One region of the Aquitalea magnusonii genome, then DNA from elsewhere that is predicted to be linked to it. Evidence: riboswitches for the same ligand, from Rfam matches in the RefSeq annotation. Region 1 holds a riboswitch; the other holds the start of a gene.
The links. Region 1 has a riboswitch for glycine ahead of DLM_RS07150 (L-serine ammonia-lyase). Riboswitches for the same ligand answer to the same signal wherever they lie in the genome.
Positions count from the first base shown of each region.

Region 2: it holds a riboswitch for glycine, as region 1 does, so the genes downstream of both, gcvT (glycine cleavage system aminomethyltransferase GcvT) here and DLM_RS07150 (L-serine ammonia-lyase) in region 1, are expected to answer to the same signal.

Region 1 is NZ_AP018823.1:1,466,672-1,482,425, reverse strand. Features, by position in the region: gene DLM_RS07205 (TIGR03862 family flavoprotein) at 1-1,089, opposite strand, end outside; gene DLM_RS07200 (methyl-accepting chemotaxis protein) at 1,385-3,013, shown strand; gene dbpA (ATP-dependent RNA helicase DbpA) at 3,197-4,582, shown strand; gene tauD (taurine dioxygenase) at 4,850-5,683, opposite strand; gene tauC (taurine ABC transporter permease TauC) at 5,743-6,624, opposite strand; gene tauB (taurine ABC transporter ATP-binding subunit) at 6,621-7,412, opposite strand; gene tauA (taurine ABC transporter substrate-binding protein) at 7,415-8,407, opposite strand; gene DLM_RS07170 (methyl-accepting chemotaxis protein) at 8,784-9,890, shown strand; gene mmuM (homocysteine S-methyltransferase) at 9,954-10,907, opposite strand; gene DLM_RS07160 (LysR family transcriptional regulator) at 10,904-11,809, opposite strand; gene DLM_RS07155 (NAD(P)-dependent oxidoreductase) at 11,913-12,554, shown strand; glycine riboswitch at 12,703-12,790, shown strand; gene DLM_RS07150 (L-serine ammonia-lyase) at 13,178-14,578, shown strand; gene DLM_RS07145 (fimbrial protein) at 14,773-15,754, shown strand, end outside.
Region 2 is NZ_AP018823.1:3,052,969-3,068,722, reverse strand. Features, by position in the region: gene DLM_RS14595 (chemotaxis protein CheW) at 1-962, shown strand, start outside; gene DLM_RS14590 (chemotaxis protein CheW) at 979-1,473, shown strand; gene DLM_RS23950 (methyl-accepting chemotaxis protein) at 1,504-4,275, shown strand; gene DLM_RS14580 (CheR family methyltransferase) at 4,294-5,136, shown strand; gene DLM_RS14575 (protein-glutamate methylesterase/protein-glutamine glutaminase) at 5,138-6,217, shown strand; gene cheD (chemoreceptor glutamine deamidase CheD) at 6,214-6,819, shown strand; gene fdxA (ferredoxin FdxA) at 6,832-7,158, opposite strand; gene gluQRS (tRNA glutamyl-Q(34) synthetase GluQRS) at 7,343-8,230, shown strand; gene DLM_RS14555 (amino acid permease) at 8,607-9,935, shown strand; gene DLM_RS14550 (arginine deiminase) at 10,024-11,259, shown strand; gene DLM_RS14545 (ornithine carbamoyltransferase) at 11,351-12,361, shown strand; gene arcC (carbamate kinase) at 12,738-13,682, shown strand; glycine riboswitch at 13,921-14,013, shown strand; glycine riboswitch at 14,024-14,130, shown strand; gene gcvT (glycine cleavage system aminomethyltransferase GcvT) at 14,172-15,260, shown strand; gene gcvH (glycine cleavage system protein GcvH) at 15,352-15,738, shown strand.

The DNA of each region.
Region 1 (15,754 bases):
TGCAAGCGCCTCAAAACACACCCCGCCGGCGGTGCTGATGGCTTCGTCGATGGGCCGGGTGGCATGCATGGTCAGCGGCAAGCGCTTGATGCCGGCTGCCAGGCTGGCCATGTCGTTGAATGCCTCCTTGCTCAGACACTCGCGCAGCAGCCCCGCCCTCACCCCCTTCAGGTTCAGGCGGCTTTGCAGATGGCTGGACAGCGAACGCGAACCCCGCGGGTGCATCACTTCTGCCGCCACCTGCTCGGCGCTCTTTTGCGGCAGCAAATCCAGATACACCGTGGCACTGCCATTGGCCAGCAGGCTGTCGCGGATGGGCGCGCTGAAGGCGTACACCAGATTGCCCTCCACCCCATAGCTGCTGACCACGCACTCGCCGGTCTTGCGTACGGTATGACCGGCCAGATCGGTAAACTCCAACGCCACCGACTTGAGCGGCTGGCCGGCAAACTTGTCGGCAAAATGCGCGCTCCAGTGGCAATCAAAGCCGCAATTGGCTGGCAACAGCGCACGCACGGCCACACCGCGCTCGGCCAGTAGCGGCAACCAACTGCCATCCGAGCCCAGCTTTTTCCAGCTTCCCCCGCCCAAGGCCAGCAGCACGGCATCATGACTGGTTTCCAGCTCACCTTGCGGCGTGGCAAAGCGCAGCGCGCCTTGATCCGTCCAGCCCAGCCAGCGGTGGCGTACCCTGAATTGCACCCCGGCCTCGCGCAAGCGCGTCAGCCAGGCGCGCAGCAAGGGCGCGGCCTTCATTTCACGCGGGAATACCTTGCCGGAGCTGCCGACAAAAGTCTCCACCCCCAGCCCGTGTACCCAGTCACGCAAGCGGTCGGCATCGAAATCCGCCAGCCAGGCCGTGATTTCCGCCTCACGTTCGCGGTAGCGCGCCACAAAGGCGGCATGCGGTTCGGAATGGGTGATGTTCATCCCGCCCACCCCTGCCAGCAGGAATTTGCGCCCCACCGAGGGCATGGCGTCATACACTGTCACCCCCAGCCCGGCAGCAGACAATACTTCGGCTGCCATCAGCCCGGCGGGGCCGCCACCAACAATGGCTACATGAAACGGGGACGCAGATGTGGACATGACAACTCCTGATTCCTGGCTCGCAGGCCAGCGGCAAAACACATAAAGCAGGCAGCGCCAAATAGCCACTGCCGGACGGAGGGCGGATTGTTGCAGAAATCCAGTCATCGCCCAAGTACGATGATGATTGGCTGGCTCGGGAGGTAAAATTCTTGATATAAGCCAAGCATTGATACTTTGCCTTGCGCTAGGCTGCGCGCTGTCAGCAGCGCATCACATTGCCATGTAACAATAACGACGCTGCAACATAACAACAGAGAACAAAACCAAAGGAGGCGGGGCTCCCGTACATATAATGAAAAAATTTTCCGAATGGCCAATCTGGCTGAGATTAACCAGCGCCATCTGGTGCTGTCTGGTGGTGGCATGGAGTGGACTGATTGCCTGGGAAACCACGGTCAGCCGCGACATTGCCGTTTCGCAGGCCAAGGATCTGGCCAGCAGCATGAATGAAATGACGCTGGCCGGCCTCACCGGCATGATGATGACCGGCACGGTAGCCCAGCGTGATGTATTCCTGGACCAGATCAAGGAACTGTCCGCCGTGCGTGAATTGCGCGTGATTCGCGGCGAGGCGGTCAGCAAGCAGTTTGGCCCCGGCAATGCCGGCGACAAGGCACATGCCGCCGACGAAGCGGAAAAGAGCGCCCTCTCCACCGGCCAGCCTTTTGTGGCCATTGAATCCAGCCCGCAACTGGGCGAACACCTGCATGTGGTGTACCCGGCGCGCGCCGCCAGCAATTATCTGGGCAAAAATTGCATGAGCTGCCATCAGGTGAGCGAAGGCACGCCGCTAGGCGCGGTCAGCATGCGCATCTCGCTGGAAAAACCCTATGCCTCGGTGGCGCAGTTCCGCAACCAGAGCATCCTGTTTGCCATTGTTGCTTCACTGCCGCTGATGGCCGTGGTATTCCTGTTCATCCGCCGCTTTGTCACCCGCCCGCTGCAAGCCATGGCCGCTGGCCTGGCCGAACTGGCCAAGGGAGAAGGCGACCTCACCCGCAGGCTGGAGGTGAAACACCAGGATGAAATCGGCCAGACCGCCACGCTGTTCAACCAGATGCTGGGCTCGATTGCCGATCTGGTCCGCCAGGTAGGCACCGCCGCACATAGCGTGGCCACCTCCTCCGCCCAGTTGCGCCAGGGCGCAGAACGGGTGGCCGATGGTTCGCGCGCGCAGAACAGCCAGTCGCAGCAGGCCGCCCAGGCGGTGGAGCAACTGGCAGAACATATCGGCGATATCGCCCGTCATGCCGAACAGGTGCTGGCACAGTCGGACGAAAGCCTGCAGCGTTCGCAGCAGGGACGGCAGAACCTGGCCCAGTTGCAGCAGGAGGTGGGCCAGATCCAGCAAGCCGTCGAGATGATGTCAGAGGCGGAAACCGAGCTGATGCAATCCACCCATTCAATCACCAGCATGACCCAGCAGGTGCGTGACATTGCCGAGCAGACCAATCTGCTGGCGCTTAACGCCGCCATCGAGGCCGCCCGCGCCGGCGAAGCCGGACGTGGCTTTGCCGTGGTGGCGGACGAAGTGCGCAAGCTGGCAGAAAAATCAGCCCTGTCCGCCCGCGAGATTGATAGCGTCACCGGCGCGCTGAACCACAAGACCGAGGCCGTGCGCCAGGCGGTGGCGGCCAGCCTCAGTTCGCTGGAGGCCAGCAATCAGTCAGCCGCACAGGTAGCCAGCGTGCTGGATGCGGCCAATGACTCGGCGGTTGCGGTGCGCAACGGCCTGCAACAAATCGTGCAAGTGACCGAACAGCAGCGCGAAGCCAGCCAGCGGGTAACCGGCAATATCGACAGCATTGCCGAGCTGGCCAGCACCAACGACGCTGCCATCCAGCACACGGTACATTCCGCCGAAGCGCTGGAAGGACTGGCCGGCGGTCTGAACGACTCGGTGGCGCGCTTCAAGGTATAAGTCCCGGCGCGGATTGAGCCACCACGCCAGTGCGCCGGCACGCACTGGCGTTTTTCGTGCCTGCGCCACCCGCAAAACCACACAATGCAGGCCGATTGCCCGGCGCTGCCAATAGCGGGTTTGGACAATGCGCCGCCAACTGTTACACTGCCCACCCGTTTCTGTCGTGATACCGCCAAGTCCGTGAAAAAAATCGCCTTTTCTACCCTCACCGCGCTGCCTGACGCCCTGCTTTCCAACCTGGACAGCCTGGGTTACCACAGCATGACCCCCATCCAGGCTGAAAGCCTGCCGGTGATTCTGGAAGGACGCGACCTGATCGCCCAGGCCAAGACCGGCAGCGGCAAGACTGCCGCTTTCGGGCTGGGCATGCTGGCCGGCATCAATCCGCGCTGGTTTGCCGTGCAGGGCCTGGTACTGTGCCCCACGCGCGAGCTGGCCGACCAGGTGGCGCAGGAAATCCGCCGCCTGGCACGCAGCATCGACAATATCAAGGTAGTGACCCTGACCGGCGGCTCGCCGATGGGACCACAGCGCGGCTCGCTGGAGCATGGCGCGCACATCGTGGTGGGTACGCCGGGCCGGCTGCAAGACCACCTGTTCCGCCAGTCGCTGGACCTGTCCAATGTGAAAATGCTGGTGCTGGACGAGGCCGACCGCATGATTGACATGGGCTTCATCGAGGAAATCGTCGGCATCGTGCGCGCCTGCCCGCGCCAGCGTCAGACCCTGCTGTTCTCCGCCACCTATCCGGACACCATCCGTAAGGCCAGCGCGCAGTTCCTGCGCCAGCCGGTGGAAGTGAAAGTACAAGCGCTGCACAGCGGCGACCATATCGAACAATGGTTCTACAAGGTGAAGCCGGAAACCCGGCTGGAAACCGTCACCCGCATCCTGCAGCATGTGCGCCCTGCTTCCGCGCTGGCCTTCTGCAATACCAAGGAACGCTGCAAGGAGCTGGTGAAAGATTTGCAGGCCCGTGGTTTCTCCGCGCTGGCACTGTATGGCGATCTGGAACAGCGCGACCGCGACCAGATTCTGCTGCGCTTTGCCAACAAGAGTACCACGGTGCTGGTGGCCACCGATGTGGCCGCTCGCGGGCTGGACATCAAGGAACTGGACCTGGTGATCAACGTGGACGTGAGCCACGACCCGGAAGTACACATCCACCGCATTGGCCGCACCGGCCGCGGCGAGTTGCATGGCCTGGCCATGACGCTGACCTGCGACAACGATGCCCGCCGTCTGGTGCAGATCGAGGATTACCAGAAAGCCCCGCTCACCTGGGCCGACGTGGACGAGCTGACCCCGGCACCGGGCGGCCAGTTGATTCCGGCCATGGTGACGCTGGAAATTGCCGGTGGCAAACGTGACAAGCTGCGCCCCGGCGACATTCTGGGCGCGCTGACTGGTGACGGCGGCATTGCCGGCAGCCATGTAGGCAAGATCAATGTGCTGGAAGGTGCCAGCTTTGTCGCCCTGCAGCGCGACATCGCCCAGCAAGCCTTCGAGCAGCTGGCTGTGAGCAAGATCAAGGGCCGTCTGTTCAAGATGCGCTTTGTCGAATAAGTCTTGCGCGACGCACCATGCAAAAGCCACCCCAAGGGGTGGCTCCAGGCTGCTGACAAAGTTATTTGGTGCGCTTGTACTGGACCCGGCAAAGCCGGGCCTTTCGACTAACTCTTAGATTCCGCAGCCTTCCCATCTATTCCCAATCCCCCCGCCCTTGCCCTGCAAGGGAGCCTCGCTTTCTATCCAGAAAGCGAGAGGGGTTGTCAATAATCTCAAGCCACCCCGCAGGGTAGTTTTTTGTTTGGCTGACTCACATTCTGTCGTTCAGAAGGGTTTGTCACCCAGAATCGTCGCCCGGTGCATGATGCGACGGTTGGGGCGGTAATCGTCCACCGCATAATGACTGGTGGAGCGGTTATCCCAGAACGCCACATCGCCAGCCTGCCAGCGCCAGCGGATGGTGAATTCCGGCCGCGCCTGATGGGCGAGCAGGAAGGCCAGCAAGGCCGCGCCCTCTTCTTCCGGCAACTCGTTGATTTCAGTGGTGAAACCGCCATTGACGAACAAGCCCTTGCGCCCGCTCACCGGATGGGTGCGCACCACCGGATGGCTCAGCGGCGGATTGTCGCGCCGGGTCTGTTCCCATTTTTCCCGGTCGGCCGGGGTCAGGCCAAAGCGCTTGAGCGGGAAAGTCTTGGTGAAGTCATGGGTGGCAGTCAGCCCTTCCAGCAAGGTTTTCAGCCGGTCGGACAGCGCATCCCAGGCGGCAAAGCTGCTGGCCCACAGCGTGTCACCGCCGAACTCCGGCAGCAAGCGCGCCGCCAGCACCGCAGCGGCCGGCGGGGTTTCGATGAAGGTGACATCGGTGTGCCAGATGGCATTGTCCTTCAGGTCGAAAGCGTCGGTGTCCAGAATCATCACCTGTGGCGCATCCGGGTGTTGCGGGTAGATGGGGTGGGTGTGCAGATCACCAAACCGGGCGGCAAAGTCGCGCTGCTGGCGCGGGCTGATGTCCTGATTACGGAAGAACAGCACCTGATGTTGCAGCAGCGCCTGCTGTATCTCCTGCTGCAAGCTGTCAGTCAGCGGCTGCGCCAGATCCACACCTTCGACAATCGCGCCCAGCGCCGGGGACAAACGGGTAAGAGTCAGACTCATCTTCTATTCCTTGCATCATTCGGTTCTGGCCGCCACCACAGGCAGCGGCCATGAAATCTTCAATCCAGCTGGCCATGCCAGGGGGCGAGTCGTCGCTGCAACAGGCGCAAGCCCAGCTCCAGCGCAAAGGCAATCACCGCAATCACCGCGATGCCCAGAATCACCACATCCGTCACCAGGAACTGCGCTGCCGACTGCACCATGAAACCCAGCCCGCGGGTGGCAGCCACCAGCTCGGCCGCCACCAGGGTGGACCAGCCGGTACCCAGGCCGATGCGGATGCCGGTGAGGATTTCCGGCAGAGCCTCCGGCAGGATGACAAACCACAGCAACTGGCTGCGGCTGGCACCCAGCGTCTGCGCAGCACGCAGGCGGTTACGGCTGACCTGTACCACGCCGTGGCTGGTGGCGATGATGACCGGGGCCAGTACCGCCAGGAAAATCAGCAGCACCTTGGACAATTCGCCGATGCCGAACCAGATGACAATCAGCGGCAGATAGGCCAGCGGCGGCACCGGGCGATAGGCTTCAATCAGCGGGTCCAGCAAGCCACGCGCCACCGGGCTGACGCCCATCAGCACCCCCAGCGGAATACCCAGCAGCACCGCAGCCAGCAAGGCCAGCACGATGCGCTGCAGGCTGGCCGCCAGGTGCTGCCACAAGGTGGCATCCATGAAACCCTGGGTGCTGACGGTGATCAGCTTGGCCACCACCGCTTCCGGCGCAGGCAGAAACAAGGGCGGCACAATGCCGCTGTGCGACAGTCCCCACCAGCCGCCCAATACCGCCAGCAGGCTGATCAGGCTGAGCCAGCCGCGACGGTATTGCCGCCAGCGGGAGCTACCAGCGCGCGGGCTGCTGACCGGCAGTTCGTCCGGTACGGTGTTGCTGACGGCAACATCAGCCAGTTTTTGTTCCAGTGTCTGTTCCAGTGCATTCATGCGGCAATCTCCTCGGCCTGACGGCGATGGTCGAACAGGGTGGCCAGCAATTGCTCGCGCAGCGCGATGAAGGCCGGATCGGACTTGATGGCCCGCGCCGACTCACCCGCCCGGTAACGCTGGCTGAAGCCCGGGCGCAGGGTTTCGACAATGCGGCCCGGCCCCGGCGACATCAGCACCAGTTCGGTAGCCAGAAACAGCGCCTCTTCGATATCGTGGGTAATCAGGAAAATGCGTCGCCGCGCCTGCTGCCACACCTTGAGCAGCAGCTCCTGCATTTGCTCGCGGGTAAAGGCATCCAGTGCGCCGAAGGGTTCGTCCATCAGCAATACCTGTGAGTGGCTGGCCAGCGCACGGGCAATCCCCACGCGCTGACGCTGGCCGCCGGATAGCTGCCAGCTATAGCGACTGCCGGCCTCCGGCAGGTCGACCAGGCGCAGCACCTCGTCAGCCCGCGCCAGCCGTTCGGCCTTGGCCACGCCTTGCAGGCGCAAGCCAAACGCCACGTTGTCGCGCACGGAAAGCCAGGGCAGCAAGGCGTCGTGCTGAAACACCACGGCGCGGTCCGCACCCGGCCCGGTCACCCGGGCTTCACCAAAGCGCACCTCGCCGCCATCCGGCTGGACAAATCCGGCAAACAGGTTCAGCAAGGTGGTCTTGCCGCAGCCGGACGGCCCCAGTGCCACGGTCAGGTCATCCGGACCGATGTCCAGCGACACTTCGGACAAGGCGGGCCGGTCCTGACCGGGATAGCGCACGCTCACCTTGTTGGCGGAGAGGATGGCCATGATTATTTCGCAGCCTTCACAAACTGATTGCTCACATAGGGGCTGTAATCAGCCTGCAGGCTGTCCACCTTGCCCTGCGACTTCAAAAAGGCCGCGGTATTGGCTACGGCCTGCACAAAGGGCTTTTGCAGCAGGGCAATCTGCTCCTTCTGGGTAAGGAAGCGGTTGCCCTGCAGGCCGGCAATCACGTCCGGTGCGGCGGCACCGGTCAGGCGGCTGATCTTGTCGATATTGTCCTTGTTGGCAATAAAGGCCTTGGGGTTGGCCACATAGCCGGCGATGGCGTCCAGCGACACCTTGGTAAACTTGTTGACGAATTCCGGATGGGCCTCGGCAAAGTCCTTGCGCACGATCCAGATATCGTAAGTCGGCGCGCCCCACTTGGACACTTGGGCCGAGCTGGTCAGCACCTTGCCGTTGGCCTTGATTTTGCCCAGTGCCGGGTCCCATACATAGGCGGCATCAATGTCGCCACGCTGCCAGGCCGCAGTGATTTCACTGGGGCGCAGGTTCAGCACATTCACCTTGCTGGCATCCACATTCCAATGCTTGAGCGAGGCCAGCAGGCTGTAATGGGTGGTGGACACATAGGGCACGGCCACTTTCTTGCCGATCAGGTCCTGCGGCTTGGCAATCTTGCTGCCATTGCGCACCACCAGTGCCTCGGCGTCACCGATTTCATCGGCCACCAGGAAGGTGACAATCGGCAGGCCACGGCTGGCGGCGGCGGCCAGCGGGCTGGAGCCCAGGTTGCCGATCACCACGTCACCCGAGGCCACGGCGGCAATCACTTCCGAACCGCTTTCAAACTTGCGCCAGTTAATCTTGCTGCCGGTGGCTTTTTCATAGGCACCATCGGCTTGCGGAATCTTGGTGGGATCGATACCGGTCTGGTAGGCGATGGTGACGGTGTCGGCGGCGTGAGCCAGATTGCCCAGCAAGGCAAGAGAGGCTGCAATCAGGGAGAGACGGACAGTCTTGGCGTAATGCTTCATGGTGTTTTCCGCAGTTGGCTATGTGTTGGATGGTGAGCAATCTAGCAAGCGGCACCGGGAAAACTAAGCAAGAAAAAATGAATTACTTATCAGAAACATGCCATTGACTGCGCCATTTACCAGACCAAAGCAACACTGGCTTTATCAAAATCATCTGACGTGACGCAAGGCCCTGCCCACGCTGCGAGCTTAAGATTTAAATCAGGAAATTTAAAAAGCAACATTCAACTGCAAGTACATCTGCATAATCACGCTGGACAAGCGCACGGCGGCACATGGTTTAACTTTGTCAGCGCACGGCAGAACACGGCAAAGTGTTTAAGATAAATGCATAAATCTTTAAATAAAACCTTATTGGCACTCGGAGACTCGTTTAATGTTTGGTTCAAGCCACAAAAAGCACATACAACAACTGCAAGACCGGGTGAGTGAACTGGAAAATGCGCTGCAACACAGCCAGCAGCAACTACGGGACAGCGAACAGGCACGCCAGCAAGCCGAGCAGCAATTGCAGCAGCTACAGCTTACCGGGCAGCGCAGCCAGAGCTATATCGAACCCTTTGGCGACTTCTGCGGCAGCCTGGCCAGCATCCGCGCCTCGTTTGCCGAACTGGCCAGCCTGATGGAAAACAATTTCGGGGCCGCCGCCGATGCAGTCACCACCCTGCATGGCACCCGCAGCGCAGTGGATACCCTGGCCAACAGCTTTGATGACATTGCCCAGGCACAACAGAAAACCGCTGAATCCATGGACTCGCTCAACAGCAAGACCGGGCAGATCCGCCAGTTTGTGCAGCTGATCAAGGATGTGGCCGACCAGACCAATCTGCTGGCATTGAACGCGGCCATCGAAGCCGCCCGTGCCGGTGAACAAGGCCGTGGCTTTGCCGTGGTGGCGGACGAAGTACGCAAGCTGGCCGAACGCACGGCCAATGCCACCAATGAGATTTCCAGCCTGGTGGGCGATGTGGAAGGTGCCTCGCACAGCACCAAGCAACAGGTGACCGAAGCGGCCAGCCAGGTGGCCGGCTATCGCGAAACCGGCGTGGCAACAGCCAATGCCATCCGCAGCATGGTGGATGTCAGCGAACAGATGGCACGGGTGATTGCCCAGGGTACCAACACCAGCTTCATGGAGGTGGTGAAGCTGGATCACATCGTGTTCAAGCTGGACATCTACAAGGCCTTCATCGGCTATCACGACCTGTCATCGGACAAGGTGTCCTCGCACCAGCACTGCCGCCTGGGCAAGTGGTACTACGAAGGCCGTGGTGCGCAGGAATGCAAGGGCAATAACAACTACACCCAGTTGGAAGCACCGCACGCCAATGTACACAACTTCGGCAAGGAGGCACTGGACGCCTTCCATGCCAAGGACTTTGCCAAGGCACAGCAGGCCTTGCGCCGCATGGAGGATGCCTCGGCAGAGGTGATGGACATCCTCACTGCCATGGAACACGAACCCTGTACCCGCAAGATTTGAAGCCACGGCCAGTATCTGCCCGCCCGGAACGCGGCAGCCGGTCCATCACCGGCGGTTGGCCTCTCAGGCTGCGCCATCCAGGGCGGCACGCAGCGCCGCAATATATGCCGGCCCGGTACGGCAGCAGCCGCCAATCAGCCTGGCCCCTGCCTGGTGCCAGCGCCTGGCCTGTGCGGCAAAGCGGGCCGGGCTGGCCTGCCCATGCCAGCACTTGCGCTCAGCGTCCCACTGCTCACCCGAATTGGGATAGGCCAGCAGCGGTTTGTCGGTCACGCTGGCCGCCTGTTGCAGCAGCGCAGCCACCCAGCGCGGGTCGCTGCAGTTCACCCCCAGCGCCACCACTTGCGGTACGGCTGCCAGCATGGCCATGCAGTCGGCCAAGCGTTCGCCCTGCCATACATGCTGTGCATCGCGGCAACTGAAGCTGATCCAGGCGGGCGTGGCGGGAAATTCCTGCTGCAGCAAGCGCGCCAGCGCTTCGGCCTCCTGCGGGCAGGGAATGGTTTCGCAGGCCAGCAAATCGGCCCCGCTGGCGGCCAGCACCGCCAGCCGTGGCCGGTGGAAATCCATCAGCTGCGCCACGCTCAGGCCATAATCACCCCGGTATTCCGAGCCATCCGCCAGCATGGCCCCGTAAGGCCCGACTGACGCCGCCACCAGCGGCGCTGTCACTGTTTCTGGCTGTTCTGCCATGAAGCGTTGACGTGCCTGCAAGGCCAGATCAACCGACAACTGCATCAGCCCGGCGGCTTGCTGCCGGTCCAGGCCGCGCCGGGCAAAGCCCTCAAAACTGGCCTGATAGCTGGAGGTGGTGATGATGTCGGCCCCGGCCTGCAGATAGTCCAGATGCAATTGGCCGATTGCCTGTGGCGCTTCCAGCAACACGCGTGCCGACCACAGCGGGTCGGCCAGATCAAAACCGCGCGCCTCCAGCGCGGTGGCCAGCGCCCCGTCCAGCAACAGGTAGTTACTCTCATGCAGGCGCTGCTGTAGCAGATGCAGTGCGGCAGCACTCATGCACCACTCCCGGTCTTGTGCTGCATGCGCTGGCGCAAGGCTTCGATGGCGTAGCGCACTTTTGCCGGCTGGGCATCACGCCGTGGCGTCACCACATAAATGCCCAGCGCCGGCAAACGCCACTGCGGCAATACCCGCAGCAGTCGGCCATCGGCCAGTTCCTGCCGCACTTCCGGTTCCGGCTGGATGGACAAGCCCATGCCGGCCAGCACAAACTGCCGCGCCGCCAGAATATTGTTGCTGCTGACCCGCTGCGCCACCAGCGGCCGTTCCACCTCACCGGCACTATTTTCCATGGTCAGCCAGGTTTGACTGCGTTCATGGTCCAGCATCACCCATTGGTGCTGTTCCAGTTGCGCCGGGGTGGTGATGGCAGGATGACGCGCCAGATAAGACGGTGCGGCACACAGCACGCTTTCCCAGTCCGCCAGATGGCGCGCCACCAGCGAGGAGTCTTTCAGATCGCCGGCGCGCAAGGCCAGATCGATGCGGTGCTGTACCAGATCAATCATTTCGTCATGGAAAAACAGCTTCAGGCTCAGGCGCGGATAGGCCGCCAGCAGCGGAGCCAGCGCCTCGGTCAGCATCGGTCCGGCAAAGCCGGTGGGAGCTGACAGGCGCAATTCGCCCACCGGGGCATCGCGCAGCTCGCTCAGGCGTTGCTCGGCCAGCCGGGCAGCAGCCAGCATGTCGGCACAGCCCTGATAGAACAGGCTGCCGGCTTCGGTCAGGGTGAGGCTGCGCGTGGTGCGGTGCAACAAGGACACGCCATGTTCCGACTCCAGCTTGCTGATGTGCTGGCTGACCGCCGATGGTGTCATACTCAGGGTGCGTGCCGCCGCCACCATCGAGCCTTGCTCCACCACGGTGGCAAACACGGCCATGCGGCGCAAGATATCCATATTGTTAAGTCCTGCTAATTTATCAATACCAGTATTGCCCGATTATCAGCCATGCAGCAAGCTATTACACTGCAATCCATCCACTATACGAAAGGAAAGCAAGATGAAAATCGCTCTGATTGGTGCCACCGGCTTTGTCGGCTCCGCCGTATTGCAAGAACTGCTGGCACGCCAGCACCAGGTATCGGCCATTGTCAGCCGTCCGGAACGCCTGCCCAGCCACCCGCAACTAACGGCGGTGAAGGCCGATGCCTACGATGCCGCCGCCATTGCCCAGGCGGTTGCCGGACACGATATGGTGATCAGCACCTTCAATCCGGGCTGGGACAAGAGCGACATCCGCGCCCTCTTCCTCAAGGGCCATGCCGCCATTGTGGCCGGCGTGAAGCAGGCCGGTGTCCCGCGCTTTCTGGAAGTAGGCGGTGCCGGCAGCCTGTATGTGGCACCGGGCGTGCAACTGATCGACACCCCGCACTTCCCCGCCGAATACAAGGAAGGCGCGGAAGGCGCCCGCCAGGCGCTGGCAGACTTGCAACAGGAAACCGTGCTGGACTGGGTGTTCCTGTCGCCGCCGGCTCTGCTGGCACCGGGCGAGCGCAGCGGCCAGTACCGTCTGGGCGGTGATGAACTGCTGATGGATGGCGACCAGCCCGCCGGCATCAGCGTGGCCGACCTGGCCGTGGCCATTGCCGATGAAGCCCAAACCCCGCGTCACAGCCGCCAGCGCTTTACCGTGGCCAACTGATTTTCTACGCCGCCACTTCCAGCCGCCATGCAGCTTGCAGGCGGCTTTTTGCATTTGCCCGCCGCATGCTGCAAGCGCACATCAAAACCCGCGTCAATATTGGCGTTGACAGCCATTCCCGGCTTATCTACAGTGCCAGCCAGCCGTACTGGATGGCGCAGGAGAGATCACCCCAGCGGTGACGCCGAAGGGGTATCGCCCCAGAAACTCTCAGGCAAAAGAACTGCACCATCGTCTGGCTCTCTGGAGAGAAGACCCGGGCATCTGCCCTGCGGTCTCGCCGAAGGAAGATCGCCCCGCGATCACAATCTCTCAGGCAAAAGGACAGAGGGGGCTGCGCCGCGTGAAGTCTGCCAGGGCAGGTTTGCCCGGTGGGCTGGCAAGCGACGGTCCCTGCCTGCTTCGGCCCGCCCGCCTGCCGCCACAGACCCACGCCTGTCTGGCCCCCCGCAAGCAACTTGACGCTTCACGACGCCTGATGGCCGGAAGCAGAACAGTCAGCCTGCAGCAAGCATGACACGCTAAGGTATGACACACAGGCTGTCTCCCCGCAGACGACAGCCCCCTACCCGCAACACCGGCGGCCCGCGCGGCGGACTGCCTGCATCAGACAAGAGAACATCATGGCAATCAGTGTTTTTGACCTGTTCAAGATTGGTATCGGCCCGTCCAGCTCCCACACCGTCGGCCCGATGCGCGCCGCGCGCCAGTTTGTCGCCCGGCTGGAAAAAGACGGCCTGCTGACAGCCACCCGCCGCGTGCGCAGCGAGATGTATGGCTCACTGGGTGCCACCGGCAAGGGCCACGGTTCGGACACTGCAGTATTGCTGGGCCTGGCGGGCGAACTGCCCGACATGGTGGATACCGACGCCGTGCCGGATATCCTGGCCACCATCCGCCGCGAAAAACAGTTGAAGCTGCTGGGCACGCAGGCCATTGCCTTCAATGAGCCGGACGACCTGATCCTGCACAAGCGCAAAACCCTGCCCTACCACCCCAACGGCATGATTTTTGAAGCCTTCGACGCCGACGGCAACAGCCTGTCCAAGCGCGCCTACTATTCGGTAGGCGGTGGCTTTGTGGTGGATGAAGCGGCCATCGAAGCCGGTTTTACCCCGCCGGGCGTTACCGAACTCAAACACCAGTTCAATACCGCCGCCGAACTGCTGGCACTGTGCAAGGAACAGGGCAAGAGCATCAGCCAGATCATGCTGGAAAACGAACTGGCCTGGCGCAGCGAGCAAGAAGTGCGCCGCGACCTGCTCACCATCTGGGGCGTGATGCAAGCCTGTGTCAAACGCGGCTGCCAGCGCGAAGGCACCCTGCCCGGCGGCATGAAGGTAAAACGCCGCGCCGCCGACATGTACCAGAAGCTGCTGGCCGCACCGGAAGCCGCGCTGCGCGACCCGCTGACGGTGATGGACTGGGTGAATCTGTACGCACTGGCGGTGAACGAAGAAAACGCCGCCGGTGGCCGTGTGGTGACGGCTCCCACCAACGGTGCCGCCGGCATCATCCCGGCGGTGATGCATTACTACGCCCGCTTTGTGCCGGGTGCCAGCGAAGACGGCATCGTGCGCTACCTGCTGACCGCCGGTGCCATCGGCATCCTGTTCAAGCTCAATGCCTCCATCTCCGGTGCCGAAGTAGGCTGCCAGGGCGAGGTGGGCTCGGCCTGCTCGATGGCGGCCGGTGCGCTGGCCGAGGTGATGGGCGGCACGCCGGAACAAGTGGAAAACGCGGCGGAAATCGGCATGGAACACAATCTGGGCCTCACCTGCGACCCGGTGGGCGGCCTGGTGCAAGTGCCGTGCATCGAGCGCAATGCCATGGCCTCAATCAAGGCCATCAATGCCGCGCGCATGGCCTTGCGCGGCGACGGCCAGCACTGCGTGTCGCTGGACCGCGTAATCAAGACCATGCGCGACACTGGCCGCGACATGAGCACCAAGTACAAGGAAACCGCACGTGGCGGCCTGGCCATCAATGTGATCGAAGTACCGGTCAACGTAGTGGAGTGCTGATACCCGCACCTTGGCCTGCGGGCCAAAACACAAAACGCCGTGGCATTGTGTCCACGGCGTTTTGTTTATACTCCACAAAACTATACGTACAGAAAATTCTGCATTACATGCAAGAATAATACATGTAAAAATAATAAATTTCTTCCCGGCGATAAATCTACAATGATTTCATAAAAATCGAGGATCAATTTTTCATGAAATTAATGTCAAAAATATTCATTGCATTATTTTTACTTTCCACAAGCAAAAACATCGCCGCCAATGTAATGTGCTACGATCCCACAGGACCTTCCTGGCGAAACCTGGTTTACAAAACATTAAATATCAACAACAGCTCCATAAGTTGGAGTGGCCCCGCGAATACATTGAGTCCAGGAACTTCACTTGCCAGTTGGTCAGACTCTGCGACAGACTATTCTTTCTTTTCATGCCCCGGCATCACCTATATCTCATCAGATTCACACAACCCTCAAACTTGGATAATTTCCAGCAAAACACCGCTAAATGGCTTTACCTACACACTAAATGGAGTAACCTATCCGGTATTCCCTACAGGAGCACAAGGCATTGGTTATATTCTTGGCGCAGCCGATCCAAACAAAGTCTTGACGCCATTAGGAAGTACAGCACTACAAATGTTCTCCACTACTGATGGTGGTAAAACCCTGGGTGTAAAATATCTATTCCGCTATGTCATCACAGGTCCATTAAAGAGTGGCATCACCAATATTCCCAGTCAACAAATTGGAACAATTCAAATGCGTGATGGCCCTACGGTTCTTGCCGCAGGATCCAGCCCGATCTTCTTGAAGAGCGCAACCTTGACAGTGACCGCCGCTACCTGCACTGTCAATACCAACAATATTTTCGTTACTCTTCCTTCGATAGACATCACCAAGCTAAGCGCTGTCGGCAGCACATCCACGCCAAGCAATTTCAATATCTCGCTCACCTGCCCTGGTGGAATTAACACTTACATGGTAATGACTGACAATACCAATACAGCAAACCGAAGCGATAGATTGTCATTAGTCCCCAGCTCAATAGCAAAGGGCGTTGCCGTGCAAATTACCAAAGCAGATGGCAGCTTGGTCAAATTCGGGCCTGACTCTGCCAATCCTGGTACAGCAAATCAATTTCTTGTATTTAACAATCTCTCGGGTACCCAGTCCATTC
Region 2 (15,754 bases), 1.6 Mb from region 1:
ACCTTGCCAGCAAGTTGGGCAAGCAGATCGAGCTGAAAATGGTGGGAGAGAATACCGAGCTGGATAAAGGTTTTATCGAAAAGCTGGCCGATCCGCTGACCCATCTGGTGCGGAATAGTCTGGACCATGGTATCGAAGCGCCGGACGTTCGGGTGGCCAAGGGCAAGTCGGCGGTTGGCCGGCTGACGCTGCGGGCCTTCCACCAGGGCGGCAGCATCGTGATTGAAGTGACTGACGATGGTGCCGGGCTGCATCGTGAGCGCATTCTGGCCAAGGCGCGTGAGCGTGGCATGCCGGTGTCAGATAGCCTGAGTGATAGCGAAGTATGGGGTCTGATTTTCGAGGCCGGTTTTTCCACGGCCGCAGAAGTGACCGATGTGTCTGGCCGTGGCGTGGGCATGGATGTGGTCAAGCGCAACATCCAGGGCATGGGCGGGCGCATCGATATCGACTCCATGCAGGACTTTGGCACCACCATCAGCATTCGCCTGCCCTTGACGCTGGCCATCATGGACGGCATGTCGGTGGGAATCGGCACTGATCTCTATGTCATCCCGCTGAGCTTTGTACTGGAGTCGCTGCAGCCGCAGGCACAGGACCTGAAAACCGTGGTGGGCAAAGGACAGTTGGTGAATGTGCGCGGGCAGTATCTGCCCATTGTTTCGCTGGCCAGTTTCTTTGGCCATGCCGATGCGGCCAATGCCGATCCGACACGCTCCATCCTGGTGATTGTCGAAGCCGGTGGCCAGCAACTGGCACTGTTGGTGGACGAGCTGATTGGCCAGCAGCAGTTTGTCGTCAAGAACCTGGAAACCAATTATCGCAAGGTCGAGGGCATTTCCGGCGCCACCATCATGGGGGATGGTCGGGTGGCCCTGATTCTGGATATCTCCGTGATTGCCCGCCACAACCAGCGATCTTCACCCGTAGCGGTGCGGCAGGCCGTGGGTGAGGTGGCCTAAGAGGAAGGCAGAGTCAATGACAGAACAACTGGAATACCACCACGGGCAGAGCAAGGCAGTGCGCGAGCTGCTGGTGTTTACCCTGGGGCAGGAAGAGTACGGCATCGACATCCTGAAGGTGCAGGAGATACGCGGTTACGACGCGGTCACGCGGATTGCCAATGCGCCACCCTTCATCAAGGGCGTGGTCAATCTGCGCGGCAGCATCGTGCCCATTGTCGACATGCGCATCAAGTTTGGTCTGGGCGAACCGGTATACGACGCTTTTACCGTGGTCATCATCCTCAATATCTTCCAGCGCACGGTGGGTGTGGTGGTGGATGGGGTGTCGGATGTGATCCAGTTGGCCGAAGACGAGCTGCGCGATCCGCCGGAATTCGGTTCCGTGGTGGAAACCACCTATATCGAGGGGCTGGGTACCAAGGGGGAGCGCATGGTAATCATTGTGGATATCGAGCGATTGATGAGCAGTGCGGAGATGGCGCTGGTCGATGTGACGGACCGTAGCTGAAACCGACAGGGTGTCTGGGAGAGACGAAATATGAACAATCTGAAAGTAACGCATCGTTTGCTGCTGGGTTTTGGCCTGCTGGTTGCCGTCATTATTGCCGCCATGGCGGTGGCCATCAGTCAGATTCACAGCCTGCGCGATGACATTGATGTCATTGCCAATGTCCATGTGCCGCGGGCCTCCGAAGCCAACAAGGTGGTGGATGATGTCAATCTCACCGCGCGTGCCACCCGCACCCTGCTGCTATCCAAGGACACAGCGGTGTTGGAAGTCCAGCACAAGCAGATTGATGAGGCGCTGGGCAAGATCACCGCCCACATGAGCCACCTCGCCAACGGCATACCGGCTAGCGGGCAGGCATTGTTCGATAAGGTCCGGGGGCTGGAAGCCAGCTACCGCCAGCAGTTGCAGCAATTCTTGCAGCAACAGAAGGCCGGGCAGGAAGAAGAAGCCAAGAATTACCTGCTGCAAACCCTGCGTCCCACTCAGGTGGAATACATCAAGTCGATTAGCAACTATGTCGAGTTCGAGGAAGGACTGGCCAAGCAAGTGGCCGAAGGCACTCTTGCACAGGCAAACAAGGCCGGTTTGATGCTTAATGTGCTGATGGCAGTGTCGGTGCTGATTGCAGTGTTGGCCGGCTGGTTGATCAGCCGCTCCTTGCTGCGCCAGATTGGTGGTGAACCGGCCGAAGCGGTGAAGTTGATGCAAGAGCTGGCGGCCGGCGAAGTCACCACCGAACTGAAAGTGGCGGCGGGCGACAGCAACAGCCTGTTTGCCTACATGCGTCAGGCAGCCGACAAGGCGGTGGAGAATATCCGGGTGCGCAATGCGCTGGACCATGCAGCCACCAATATGATGATTGCCGATGCCGACTTTAATGTGGTGTATGCCAACCAATCGGTGGTGAATATGTTTGCCCAGGCAGAAAGCGATATCCGCCGCGACCTGCCGCAGTTTTCCGCCCGTAACCTGTTGGGCAGCAATATTGACCAGTTCCATCGCAATCCGGGCTATCAGCGCGGCCTGATGCAGCAATTGCGCAATCCGCACCATGGCACCATCCACATCGGCGGTCGCACTTTCAACCTGATTCTCACCCCCATCAATGGCAGCAGCGGCAAGCGTCTGGGCTATGGGGTGGAGTGGATAGACCGCACCGCCGAACTGGCACAGCAGGCGGCAGAGCAGCAACGCATCGAGGCCGAGCGCCAGATTGCTGCCGAAAACGCCCGCATCCGCAGTGCGCTGGACAATGTCACCACCAATGTGATGATTGCCGACAACGACCGCAACATCATCTACCTCAACCACAGCGTGGTGGACATGCTGGCGGTGGCCGAAGCCGACCTGCGCAAGGCACTGCCCAATTTCAGCGCCCGGCATGTACTGGGCGGCAATATGGACATGTTCCATCGCAACCCGGCGCATCAACGCGATTTGCTGGCCAATCTGCGCTCCACTTACAAGGCTGACATTACTGTGGGCGGGCGTCATTTCTCACTGACCGCCAACCCGGTTTTTGCTGCGGATGGCGAGCGTCTGGGCAGCGTGGTGGAGTGGAAGGACCGCACCGGCGAAGTGCTGATCGAAAAAGAAGTCGAAGCCATCGTCAATGCCGCGGCCCGTGGTGATTATGGCTCCCGGCTGGCATTGGAGGGCAAGACCGGTTTCTTCCGTGTCCTGTCCGAAGGCGTGAACCAGTTGCTGGGCGTCACCAGCCAGGCGCTGGGCGATATCGCCACCGTGTTGGGCGGACTGGCCCAGGGCGACCTGACCCGCATCATCAAGAACGATTACGAAGGCATGCTGGGCCAGTTGAAATCGGATACCAACGCCACCGTGGAACGGCTGCGCAGCATTGTCGGCAATATCCAGGAGGCCACCAGCGCCATCAATACCGCAGCCCAGGAAATTGCGGCCGGCAACAGCAATCTGTCTGGCCGTACCGAACAGCAGGCGGCCAGTCTGGAAGAAACCGCTTCCAGCATGGAGGAAATCACCAGCACCGTTCGCCAGAATGCCGAGAACGCCAAGAAGGCCAATACCCTGGCCACGGGCGCTTCGGACATCGCCGCGCGTGGTGGCCAGGTGGTGGGCAATGTGGTGTCCACCATGAATGAGATCAACGACAGTGCCAAGAAGATTGTCGACATCATCAGCGTGATAGACGGCATTGCCTTCCAGACCAATATCCTGGCACTCAATGCGGCAGTGGAAGCCGCCAGGGCCGGCGAACAGGGCCGTGGCTTTGCCGTGGTGGCCAGCGAAGTACGCAACCTGGCCCAGCGCTCGGCAGCCGCCGCCAAGGAAATCAAGCTGTTGATCGGCAATTCGGTGGATAAGGTGGAGTCCGGCAGCCGGCTGGTGGATGAGGCTGGCCGCACGATGGAAGAAATTGTCAGCTCCATTCGCCGTGTGGCCGACATCATGAGTGATATTTCGGCCGCGTCGGTTGAGCAAAGCTCCGGCATCGAGCAGGTTAATCTGGCCGTGACCCAGATGGACGAAAACACCCAGAAGAACGCCGCACTGGTAGAAGAAGCTGCCGCGGCGGCGGAATCGCTGGAGGAGCAGGCACGCCACTTGATGGATGCCGTGTCCATCTTCCGGCTGGATGCCGCCGCTGCCCGCCAGTCGACTCCGCGGCTGACACAGCGCGAGTCGGCACCTGCGGCGCGCCTGGCCCATCATGTCGGGCAACAGGTGAAACCGGTTGCTTCCCATCTGCCGCTCAGTGCCGAGCGTATCAAGACGCTGCCCGGACCAGCACCGCACGATGATGAATGGGAGGAGTTTTGAGCCGCGCGGTGAAGCCCGATGAGCGCTGAACGCGATATCAAGTTCACTGCGGCTGATTTTCGCCGCCTGCGGCAAATGCTGTACCAGCGCGTGGGGATTGCGCTGAATGACAGTAAAAGCCATATGGCCTATTCCCGGCTGGTAAAGCGTGTGCGCCAGCTGGGAATGCGCCAGTTTTCCGATTATCTGGATTTGCTCGACAGCAATGTGGACGAAGAGGAGTGGCAGCACTTTGTCAATGCACTCACCACCAATCTGACAGCCTTCTTCCGCGAGCCACATCATTTTGACTTGCTGCGGCTGCATGCGCTGGAAAGGGCAGGGCAGGACCGGGTATACCGGGTATGGAGTGCCGCCGTCTCCACCGGAGAAGAGGCGTACTCGATCGCCATCACCCTGCTGTCGCTGCCGCAGCTTAACCGTAAGCGGCTGGAACTGGTGGCATCCGACATCGATACCCGGGTGCTCAGCCATGCCGCAGATGGCATCTATGATGCCGACCGCGCCAAGGCGCTGGACGAAGCCCAGCTCAAGCGCTTTTTCCTGCGCGGCGTTGGCCGTAATGCCGGCAAGATCCGCGTCCGGCGCGATGTGCGTGACCAGCTATCGTTTTACCAGTTCAACCTGATTGCCGCACAGTGGCCCGATATGGGGCGCTTTGACGTGATTTTTTGCCGTAATGTGCTGATCTATTTCGACAAGCCCACCCAGGCCGCCATCCTGCAGCATTTTGCCACTTGCCTGCAGCCGGATGGTTTGTTGTTCCTGGGGCATTCCGAAAACATCCAGCATCTGTGCGATGCCTTCCAGTCCTGTGGCCGGACCGCTTATCGCCTGGTAAACCCTGCGGTGCGAGGATGAAATGAATACGAGCAGCAGCCGTAAAATCAGAATCGTGGTGGTGGATGACTCGGCGCTGATCCGCAGCCTGCTCACCAGCATCATCAACGAAGCGCCGGACATGGAGGTGGTGGCCACCGCCTCTGATCCCATTGTTGCGCGCGAGCGCATCCGGGAAACCAATCCGGACATGATCACGCTGGATGTGGAAATGCCGCGCATGGACGGGCTGGAGTTTTTGCGCCGGCTGATGCGGCTGCGCCCGACACCGGTGCTGATGATTTCCTCGCTGACCCAGAGCGGATCGGAAACCACCCTCAGCGCGCTGGAGCTGGGCGCAGTGGATTTTCTGCCCAAGCCGACGCTGGATGTCAGCAACACCATGCAGTCCTATGCCGAGGATATCCGCGACAAGATCCGCATGGTGGCGGCAGCCCGTTTGCGCCGCCCGGCCCTGTTTGCCGCCGCCCCCCGGATTGCCTCGCCACGGCTGGCACCTAGCCTGCTGCGGCAAAATGCCATCATCGCGGTGGGGGCCTCCACCGGCGGTACCGATGCCATCAAGGAATTTCTCGACAAGCTGCCGGCCAACTGCCCGCCGGTGATGATTGTGCAGCACATGCCGGAAGGCTTCACCCTGTCCTTTGCCCGCCGCCTGGACAAGCTGTGTGCCATGCATGTGAAAGAGGCTGAGGACGGCGAACCGCTGTTGCGTGGCACTGCCTATATTGCCCCTGGCCATTCCCACATGCGGCTGGGCAAGGGCGCGCAGGGCTTTGTCATCGGCCTGGACCAAGGACCGCCGGTCAATCGCCATCGCCCCGCGGTAGATGTGCTGTTTGCCTCGCTGGCCACGCTGGCGGCTGCCCAGACCGTTGCCGTCATTCTTACCGGCATGGGCCGGGATGGCGCGCAGGGCATGCTGCAACTGCGCCAGGGCGGTGCCATCACCTTTGCCCAGGATGAAGCCAGTTGCGTGGTATACGGCATGCCGCGCGAGGCGGTGGCACAAGGCGGGGTGATGCATGTGCATCCGCTGTCGCAACTGGCTGACAAGGTCATGGATTGCCTGCGCCTGCCGCATGAGCGGGAGGGCATATGACGTATTCCGACCAGCCTGCAGAACGCCTGTATTTCGACCGCCAGTTTCAGGTGGAAGCCATCAAGATTCTGCCGGGCGAATATTTCGCCACTCGCCAGCCACTGATGCTCACCACCTTGCTGGGTTCCTGCGTGGCGGCATGCCTGATGGACCGCGTCGCCGGGGTGCATGGCATGAATCATTTCCTGTTGCCGCAGGGTAGCGACTGGCATAGCCAGACCGGCGTGCCGGCGCGCTTTGGGGTCAATGCCATGGAACTGCTGATTACCGATATGCAGAAACTGGGAGCCCAGCGCCAGCGGCTGGAAGCCAAGGTGTTTGGTGCCGGCAATGTGCTGGATGGCATGTCGGTGGTGAACATCGGCGAGCAGAACAGCGAGTTCATCCGTACCTACCTGAAAAGCGAGGGCATTCCCCTGTTGGCGGAGGATTTGCTGGGCAGCTTTGCCCGCAAGATTTTTTTCTTTCCCGGCGATGGCCGGGTCATGGTGCGCAAGCTCAAGGGCAGCCGCACCCTGGTGTCCAAGGAAGCCGCCTACCGCCAGCGGCTGGATCGGCAGACTGCTTCCCAGCCGGGCGGCGATATCGACCTTTTCATCTAGGCTTGGCGGCGCTTAGTCGCGTTGCAAATGTGGCAGCTTGTCGCTTACCTCGGCCCAGTCGGCGTGGTCGGGCAGCGGTGGCTTGCTGGCCGTGATGGAGGGCCAGCGTTTGGACAGCTCGGCATTCAGCTGAATGTACACTTGCTGGCTGGCAGGTACGTCGTCTTCGGCATAAATGGCCGAAACCGGGCATTCGGCCACGCATAGCGTGCAGTCAATGCACTCGTCCGGATCGATGGCGAGAAAGTTGGGACCTTCATGAAAGCAATCCACCGGGCAGACATCCACGCAGTCGGTGTATTTGCATTTGACGCAGGCATCGGTTACAACGTAGGCCACTTTTCCTTCCTCCAGATGATGATGTCCTCGCCATCAGGCATGCTGCGGGCAGTATGGCGGCAAGCTGATGGTCGGGCAGGGGCAGATCGGACTTGGATAATTCCGAGTGATTTACTCGGATATTATTCACCAAAAATCGCGCCGCTGCTTCCCCATTGTGATGTTGATTGCCAGAACTGTTGCCATGCCAGTCATTCCTTATCGCGGTCGCTTTGCTCCCAGTCCCACCGGCTTGCTACATGCCGGCTCCCTGATGACTGCCGTTGGCAGCTATCTGGAAGCGCGCTGTCGTGGCGGGGAATGGTGGGTACGCATGGAAGACCTGGACCCGCCGCGCGAGATGCCCGGTGCGGCGGACGATATCCTGCGCACGCTGGAAGCCTTCGGCTTTGAATGGGATGGCGAAGTGGTGTACCAGAGCCAGCGCCACCATCTGTATCAGGCCGCCTTGCAGCAATTGATAGACAGTGGCCATGTTTATCCCTGCAGTTGCTCGCGCAAGGAAATCACCAGCATCGCCCGCCGTGGCGTGGATGGCCATGTCTATCCCGGCTGGTGTCGTGACGGCTGCCGCAAGCAGCGTGAACACCATGCCTGGCGTTTGCGGGTGGATGATGTACCGGTCAGCTTTGCCGATCGGCTGCAAGGGGTGTACCAGCAAAACCTGGCCCACGATATCGGCGACTTCGTGCTGCTGCGCGCCGATGGTTTCTGGGCCTACCAACTGGCCGTGGTGGTGGATGATGCCGAGCAGGGCATGAGCGATATCGTGCGCGGTGCCGACCTGCTGGTGTCCACGCCGCGGCAGATCCATATCCAGCGCTGCCTGGGTTTGCCCACCCCCGGCTATTGCCACTTGCCGCTGTTGGTGAATGCGGCGGGGGAGAAGCTCTCCAAGCAAACCCTGGCACCGGCCATTGACCGGGCCGCCGTGGCCAAGGAACTGCGTCTGGCGCTGTGTCGGCTGGGCCATATCCCCCCGGCTGAGTGCCAGAGTGCCAAGGAGTTGTGGCAATGGGCCTGCGCTAACTGGTCGCTGGCGGCAGTACCCGCTGGGCCTTGCCAGCTTTGACCTGCGGTTCTGCTTGATTTTGCCCGGCCAGTGCCGGGCATGTTGTTATGCCGTGGTGGCTACCCCTTGTTCGCAGTCTTCCCTTCCTTCCTTCCTTCCTTCCTTCCTTCCTTCCTTCCTTCCTTCCTGCACTTTTTCTGATTTCCGACATGGTGCTGCGCTGGCAAACCGCCTAAACCATAGAGATGACCGCCTTGTTTTAGCGTCTGCCATCGCCTGCGGTGTGTCTTGCCGCAGTGCATGTTCAAAACCGCGACATGGAATTACATATGCGTAAATAACATATTTACAAAATAATTAAATACTAATATTGTGAAGCTCATACAGAACACGTTCTTTAACAGCTTCGATTTTCGGCCTCGATGGAGACAAGACCATGAGCGAGACCAAAGTAAAAAAAGCGGCATTGGGCGTGTGGATGTGTACCGCCCTGGTCGTGGGCAATATGATCGGTTCCGGTGTATTCCTGCTTCCCGCTTCGCTAGCCCCCTACGGGGGGATGTCCCTGATCGGCTGGGCAATCACCTCGGCTGGTGCCATTTGTCTGGCGCTGGTGTTTGCCCGGCTTTCCGCCATGATTCCCAAAGAGGGTGGCCCCTACGCCTATATCCATGCCGGCTTTGGCGACTTTGCCGGTTTCTGGATTGCCTGGGGTTACTGGATAGCCCTGTGGGCCGGCAACGCCGCCTTGGCGGTGGCCGCCACCAGCTATATGCAGGTGTTTTTCCCGCAACTGGGGCATGACAACCTGCTGGCAGCTGCCTTTTCCATCGGCCTGATCTGGACCGTTACCTGGATTAACAGCCGCGGTGCGCGCAGTTCCGGCCTGGTGGCGGTGGTGACTACCGTACTCAAACTGGTGCCACTGGCAGCCGTCACCTTTATCGGCTTCTTTTACATGCACCCGGAAAACCTGGTGTTCAACCCGCACGGCAAGCCCTTGTTGAGTTCGGTTTCCGCCACTATGGCGCTCACCCTGTGGGCGTTTCTGGGACTGGAATCGGCCTCGGTTCCCGCCGGTGATGTGGTCAACCCCAGCAAGACCATTCCGCGTGCCACCGTCATCGGCACCTTGCTGGCCACCGTGCTGTACATCCTGTCCACGGTGTCGCTGATGGGGGTGATGTCACCGGCCATGCTGGCCAATTCTCAAGCCCCGTTTGCCGATGCCGCCCGCCTGATGTGGGGCGACTGGGCCTACTGGGTGGTAGGGCTGGGGGCGGTGGTGTCCTGCTTTGGCGCACTCAATGGCTGGAGCCTGATGCAAGCCCATGTGCCCCATGCCGCCGCCAGGGACAAGCTGTTCCCGCGCCGCTTTGGCCAGACCAACCGCCAGGGTGTGCCGCTGTTCGGCCTGCTGCTGTCAAGCGGCCTGGTGACGGTGCTGCTGGCGATGAAATACGCGGGCGGGGAGGGCGGGGTGAAGATTTTTGAATTCATCATCCTGCTGGCCACGGCCACCACCTTGCTGCCCTATGCCTTCTGCGCGATGGCGCTGCTGGCCATCATGCTGATGCAGAAAGGCAAATACAGCCGGCGCGACTTTACCGCGCCGCTGATCTTCTCCTCCATCGGTTTTCTTTATGCGGTGTGGGCACTGTTTGGTGCCGGCGCCGAGATTGTGATGTGGGGAGTCCTGTTGTTGATGCTGGGTTTGCCAGTCTATGTCTGGCAGATCAAAGAACGTTACGAGACCGAAAACTGAAGCCAGCCTTTTGCTGTTCACTCCTTTGCGCCAGCAAGGGAGTGTACGGAAACAGGTTTATGCAATTACTGATTGAAAGGATTTCATCATGACCGGCAAATTTGGTGTTCATTCCGAATGTGGCAAGCTGCGCAGCGTGATGGTGTGCCGTCCGGGCCTGGCTCACAAACGCCTCACCCCCGACAACTGCCACGACCTGCTGTTTGATGACGTGATCTGGGTGGAACGCGCCCAGAAAGACCACGCCTACATGGTTGAGCAGATGCGCGCCCGCGGCATCCATGTGATCGAAGCCCACGACGCACTGGCCCAGGTGCTGGACGACAAGGCCGCCCGCAGCTGGCTGCTGGACCGCAAGGTCAAGGCTGACAACGTCGGGATCGGCATGCTGACCGACCTGCGCAGCTGGCTGGACGAAATGCCGTCCACCCAACTGGCCGAGCACCTGATCGGCGGCATCGCCAAGTTCGAACTGCCGTTCGACCCCAAAGGCCTGTTCGGCGGCTATCTGGACCAGTCCGAATTCGTCATCCCGCCGATTCCCAACAGCCTGTTCCAGCGCGACCCGTCCTGCTGGATCTACGAAGGCGTGACGCTCAACCCGATGTACTGGCCGGCCCGCCGTCAGGAAACCCTGATCCTGCAAGCCATCTACCAGCACCACCCGTACTTCGCCGGCAAGGTGAAGGTATGGTGGGGCGACTGCGACAAGAACCACGGCCCGGCCACGCTGGAAGGCGGCGACGTGATGCCGATCGGCAACGGCGTGGTGCTCATCGGCATGGGCGAACGCACCAGCCCGCAAGCCGTCGTGCAAGTAGCCCGCAATGTGCTGGGCAAGGAAGGCGGCGCCACCCGCGTGATTGCCTGCCAGATGCCCAAATCGCGTGCCGCCATGCACCTGGACACCGTGTTCAGCTTCCTCGATATCGACCTGCTGTCGGTGTTCCCGGACGTGGTCAACGAAATCGTCTGCACCAGCATCTACGCCGGTGACAAGGAAGGCGAAGTCCGCTTCGAACGCCACGACGGCGTGCCGTTTACCGAAGTGGTGCGCCAGGCCCTCGGCCTGAAGGAAGTCCACATCATCCAGACCGCCGGCGATGCCTACCAGCGCGAACGCGAACAATGGGATGACGGCAACAACGTGGTGGCCCTGGACCGCCGCGTGGTGGTGGCCTACGACCGCAACACCTACACCAACAAGCTGATGCGTCAGCACGGGGTGGAAGTGATCGAGATTCCGGCCTCCGAACTGGGCCGTGGCCGTGGCGGTGGTCACTGCATGACCTGCCCGATCATCCGTGACGAAGTGAAGATTTAAACCGCTGCCCCCGCAGCACACCAAGCACATCAATCTCGCCCGGTGGCGACGGCCAAGCCCGCCACCCGGCACCGAAACAAGGAGTGTTACCATGGCCTTCAATCTGCGCAACCGCAACTTCCTCCGCATGCTGGACTTCACCCCGCGCGAAATCCGCTACATGCTCGACCTGGCCCGCGACCTGAAACGCGCCAAGTACACCGGCACCGAACAGCAACACCTGAAGGGCAAGAACATCGCCCTGATCTTTGAAAAAACCTCCACCCGCACCCGCTGTGCGTTCGAAGTAGCCTGCTACGACCAGGGCGCCAACGTCACCTACCTCGGACCGTCCGGCTCGCAGATCGGTATCAAGGAATCGATGAAAGATACCGCCCGCGTGCTGGGTCGCATGTATGACGCCATCGAATACCGCGGCTTCGACCAGGACATGGTGGAAAACGAACTGGCCAAATTCGCCGGCGTCCCGGTGTACAACGGCCTGACCGACGAATGGCACCCCACCCAGATGCTGGCCGACGTGCTGACCATGTGGGAAAACAGCGACAAGCCGATCTCGCAAATCAGCTACACCTACCTGGGCGACGCCCGCAACAATATGGGCAACTCCTTGCTGGTGATTGGCAGCAAGCTGGGCATGGACGTGCGCATCGGCGCCCCGAAACACCTGTGGCCGACCGATGAACTGGTGGCCGAATGCCGTGCCATCGCCGCCAAGACCGGCGCCCGCATCACCCTGACCGAAGACGCCGCCGAAGCCGTCAAGGGCACCGACTTCATCCACACCGACGTGTGGGTATCGATGGGCGAACCGGCCGAAGTGTGGGCCGAACGCATCCGCCTGCTGAAACCTTACCAGGTGAATGCCGCGCTGATGGCTGCTGCACAGAACCCGCAAGTCAAGTTCATGCACTGCCTGCCGGCGTACCACAACAGCGAAACCAAGGTGGGCAAGGAAATTGCCGCGCAATACCCGGACCTGGCCAATGGCATTGAAGTGACCGAAGACGTGTTCGAAAGCGAAGCCTGCATTGCCTTCGAGCAAGCCGAGAACCGCATGCACACCATCAAGGCCATCCTGGTCGCCACGCTGGGCGATTAAGACTGGACAACGTGGCAAAGCCCCGCTGCGTTGTTGCGCCGCCTTGCCGTACGACCTGTACTGTCTGCGGCGGCGCGCCTGGCAGCAGCCGCTGCGCTGACTTTGCCACGTCGCCAGCGTGTAAGGCAAAACGCCGTGCAAGCAGCTGAATCACCTGAAGTTGAAGTCTGACAGCTATACCGTTTCACCCACCACGACGACACCCCCTTGCAGTCGTGGCGGCGGAATCCGCTCCCCCTCACTCAGGCGGATTCCACCCTCCGGCAGGTCATCCCCCGGTGACCTGCCGCCCCATCCGACACACACCGGCCTGCCACAGGCAGACCGGCCACGCCACTGTCCCGCACGCGCGGACAGGGCCAGAAAAGGAAACATCATGCGAGTCGTCGTAGCCCTGGGCGGCAATGCCCTGCAACGTCGTGGCGAAGCCATGACCGCTGACAACCAACGCGCCAACGTCAAGGTGGCCGCCGAACAACTGGCCGCCGTCACCCGGCTGGGCCACAACCTGGTGATGTGCCACGGCAACGGTCCGCAAGTCGGCCTGCTCGGCCTGCAAAACGACGCCTACGCCCGCCACGTCGACGGCAAAGTCACCCCCTATCCGCTGGATGTCCTCGGTGCCCAGACCGAAGGCATGATCGGCTACATGATCGAACAGGAACTGGGCAATGTGCTGCCGTTTGAAGTGCCGCTGGCCACCATCCTCACCCAGACCGAAGTGGACGCCGCCGACCCCGCCTTCCAGAACCCCACCAAGTTCGTCGGCCCGGTGTACAGCAAGGAAGAAGCCGAAGCGCTGGCTGCCAGCCACGGCTGGACGGTGAAAGCCGACGGCGACTACTACCGCCGCGTGGTACCGAGCCCGAAACCGAAACGCATCTTCGAACTGCGCCCCATCAAATGGATGATCGAAAAAGGCGCGGTCGTGATTGCTGCCGGTGGTGGCGGCATCCCCACCATGTACCAGGGCGACAAGCTGGTGGGCGTGGAAGCGGTGATCGACAAAGACCTGGCCTCCGCCCTGCTGGCCCGCGAAGTGGACGCCGACTACTTCGTCATCGCCACCGACGTGAAGAGCGTGTTTGTTGGCTGGGGCACCCCCGAAGCCAAGGCCATCCGCCACGCCCACCCGGACGAAATGGACAAGCTGGGCTTTGCCGCCGGCTCGATGGGCCCGAAAGTGGAAGCCGCCTGCGAATTTGCCCGCTTGACCGGCAAGCGTGCGGTGATTGGCGCGCTGGAAGACATCGAGAAGATCGTCAAGGGCGAAGCCGGCACCATCATCTCCACCGAGAAGAGCGGTATCGAGTGGTACTGAGCGAGGGCTGAAACACCTGCGGCGGCGTGGCGACGTCGGCTGAAGGGCAGGTGAGATGTGGATCAACAAGGGCTGCTGTGGCAGCCCTTTTGTTATGCCTGATCAATAATGAATAAATTGTGACAAGGAATTATTCGTATTTTTTCGATTACGAAAATAATGCAAAAACAACAGGATAGATCACTTCGCGTGAAGATATTCTTGGCTTGCCTTTGTCTTTATCTGCAACGATAATCGCCCCCATCATGCAGGAGAGAGTGGCCAATCGCGGCCACCGCCGAAGGCGCAAGCGCACCCGCAATCGCTCAGGCAAAAGGACTGCATCATCGGATATCACGTATCTGCTTTACTCTGGAGAGCGCTGCCCATGAAGGCAGCCACCGAAGGGGCTAACGGCGGCTGAAAATGCCCGCCGGAAAATCTCAGGTGTCAGGACAGAGGGGTGTTGTACCAAGACAGGCAAAACACCCCCTTTGCAAGGACGCACAGATGACGGCCCCGAAACGTACCCCCCTGTTTGACGCTCATGTCGCCGCCGGCGCCAAGATGGTTGATTTCGCCGGTTGGGAAATGCCCATCCATTACGGCTCCCAGCTGAAGGAACATGAGATCGTGCGCAGCGACGCCGGCATGTTCGATGTGTCCCACATGACCGTGATCGACATCACCGGCAGCGATGCCAAGGCCTGGCTGCAACAACTGATTGCCAACGACGTGGCCAAGCTGGGCTTTGAAGGCAAGGCGCTGTACTCCGGCATGCTGACCGAAGACGGCACCGTGGTGGACGACCTGATTGTCTACCTGACCTCCTACGGCTACCGCATGGTGGTGAATGCCGGTACCACTGATAAAGACCTGGCCTGGATGGAGAGCCACAAGGCCGGTTTTGATGTCTCCCTCAATGTACGTCGCGACCTGGCCATGCTGGCCGTGCAAGGCCCCAATGCCATTGCCAAGGTCTGTGCGGTAAAGCCGCAACTGGCCGACGCCATTCAATCACTCAAGGTATTCCAGGGCTTGCCTGCAGGCGACTGGTTCTTTGCCCGAACCGGCTATACCGGTGAAGACGGTCTGGAAATCATGATTCCGGCTGGCGAAGCCATCAACTTCTTCAATCAGCTGGTAGAGGCCGGTGTGGCCCCCATCGGCCTGGGCGCCCGCGACACCCTGCGTCTGGAAGCCGGCATGAACCTGTACGGCCACGACATGGACGAAACCGTGTCCCCGCTGCAGGCCGGCATGGGCTGGACCATCGCCTGGGAACCGGCCAGCCGTGACTTTATCGGCCGCAAGGCACTGGAAGCCCAGAAGGCCGCCGGTGTGCCGATGAAGCAGGTGGGCCTGGTGCTGGAAGGCCGTGGCGTGCTGCGTGAAGGCCAGAAAGTGGTGGTGGAAGGCGTGGGTGAGGGCATCATCACCAGCGGCACCTTCTCGCCCACCCTCAAGCATTCCATTGCCATTGCCCGCGTACCGGCCGCAACCGGTGCCGACGCACAGGTGGATTTGCGTGGTACGCTCACCGCTGTCCGCGTGGTGAAGATGCCGTTCGTGCGCAACGGCAAGAAAGTTTTCGAATAACAGCGAGCCGGGAAACACCGCACCAGCCTGCGCGCTGCGCTGCGGTTTCCCGCTCCCGTAACGGTTCAATCAATCCGAGGAGATTCAATCCATGAGCAATATCCCTGCCGAACTGAAATACGTTGCCAGCCACGAATGGCTGCGTCTGGAAGCCGACGGTTCCGTCACCGTGGGCATTACCGAACATGCACAAGAGCTGCTGGGCGACATCGTGTTCGTCGAGCTGCCGAAAGTGGGTGCCAAGCTGGCTGCTGAAGAGCAGGCCGGCGTGGTGGAATCGGTAAAAGCCGCTTCCGATGTATACGCCCCGATCGCCGGTGAAGTGCTGGAAGTGAACGCCGAACTGGAAGCCGCTCCCGAGCTGGCCAACAGCGAGCCCTATGGCGCTGGCTGGTTCTTCAAGATCAAGCCGGCCAATGCCGCAGATCTGGACAGCCTGCTGGATGCCGCTGGCTACGCCAAGGAAATCGGCGCCTGATTGCACGCTGTCAAAG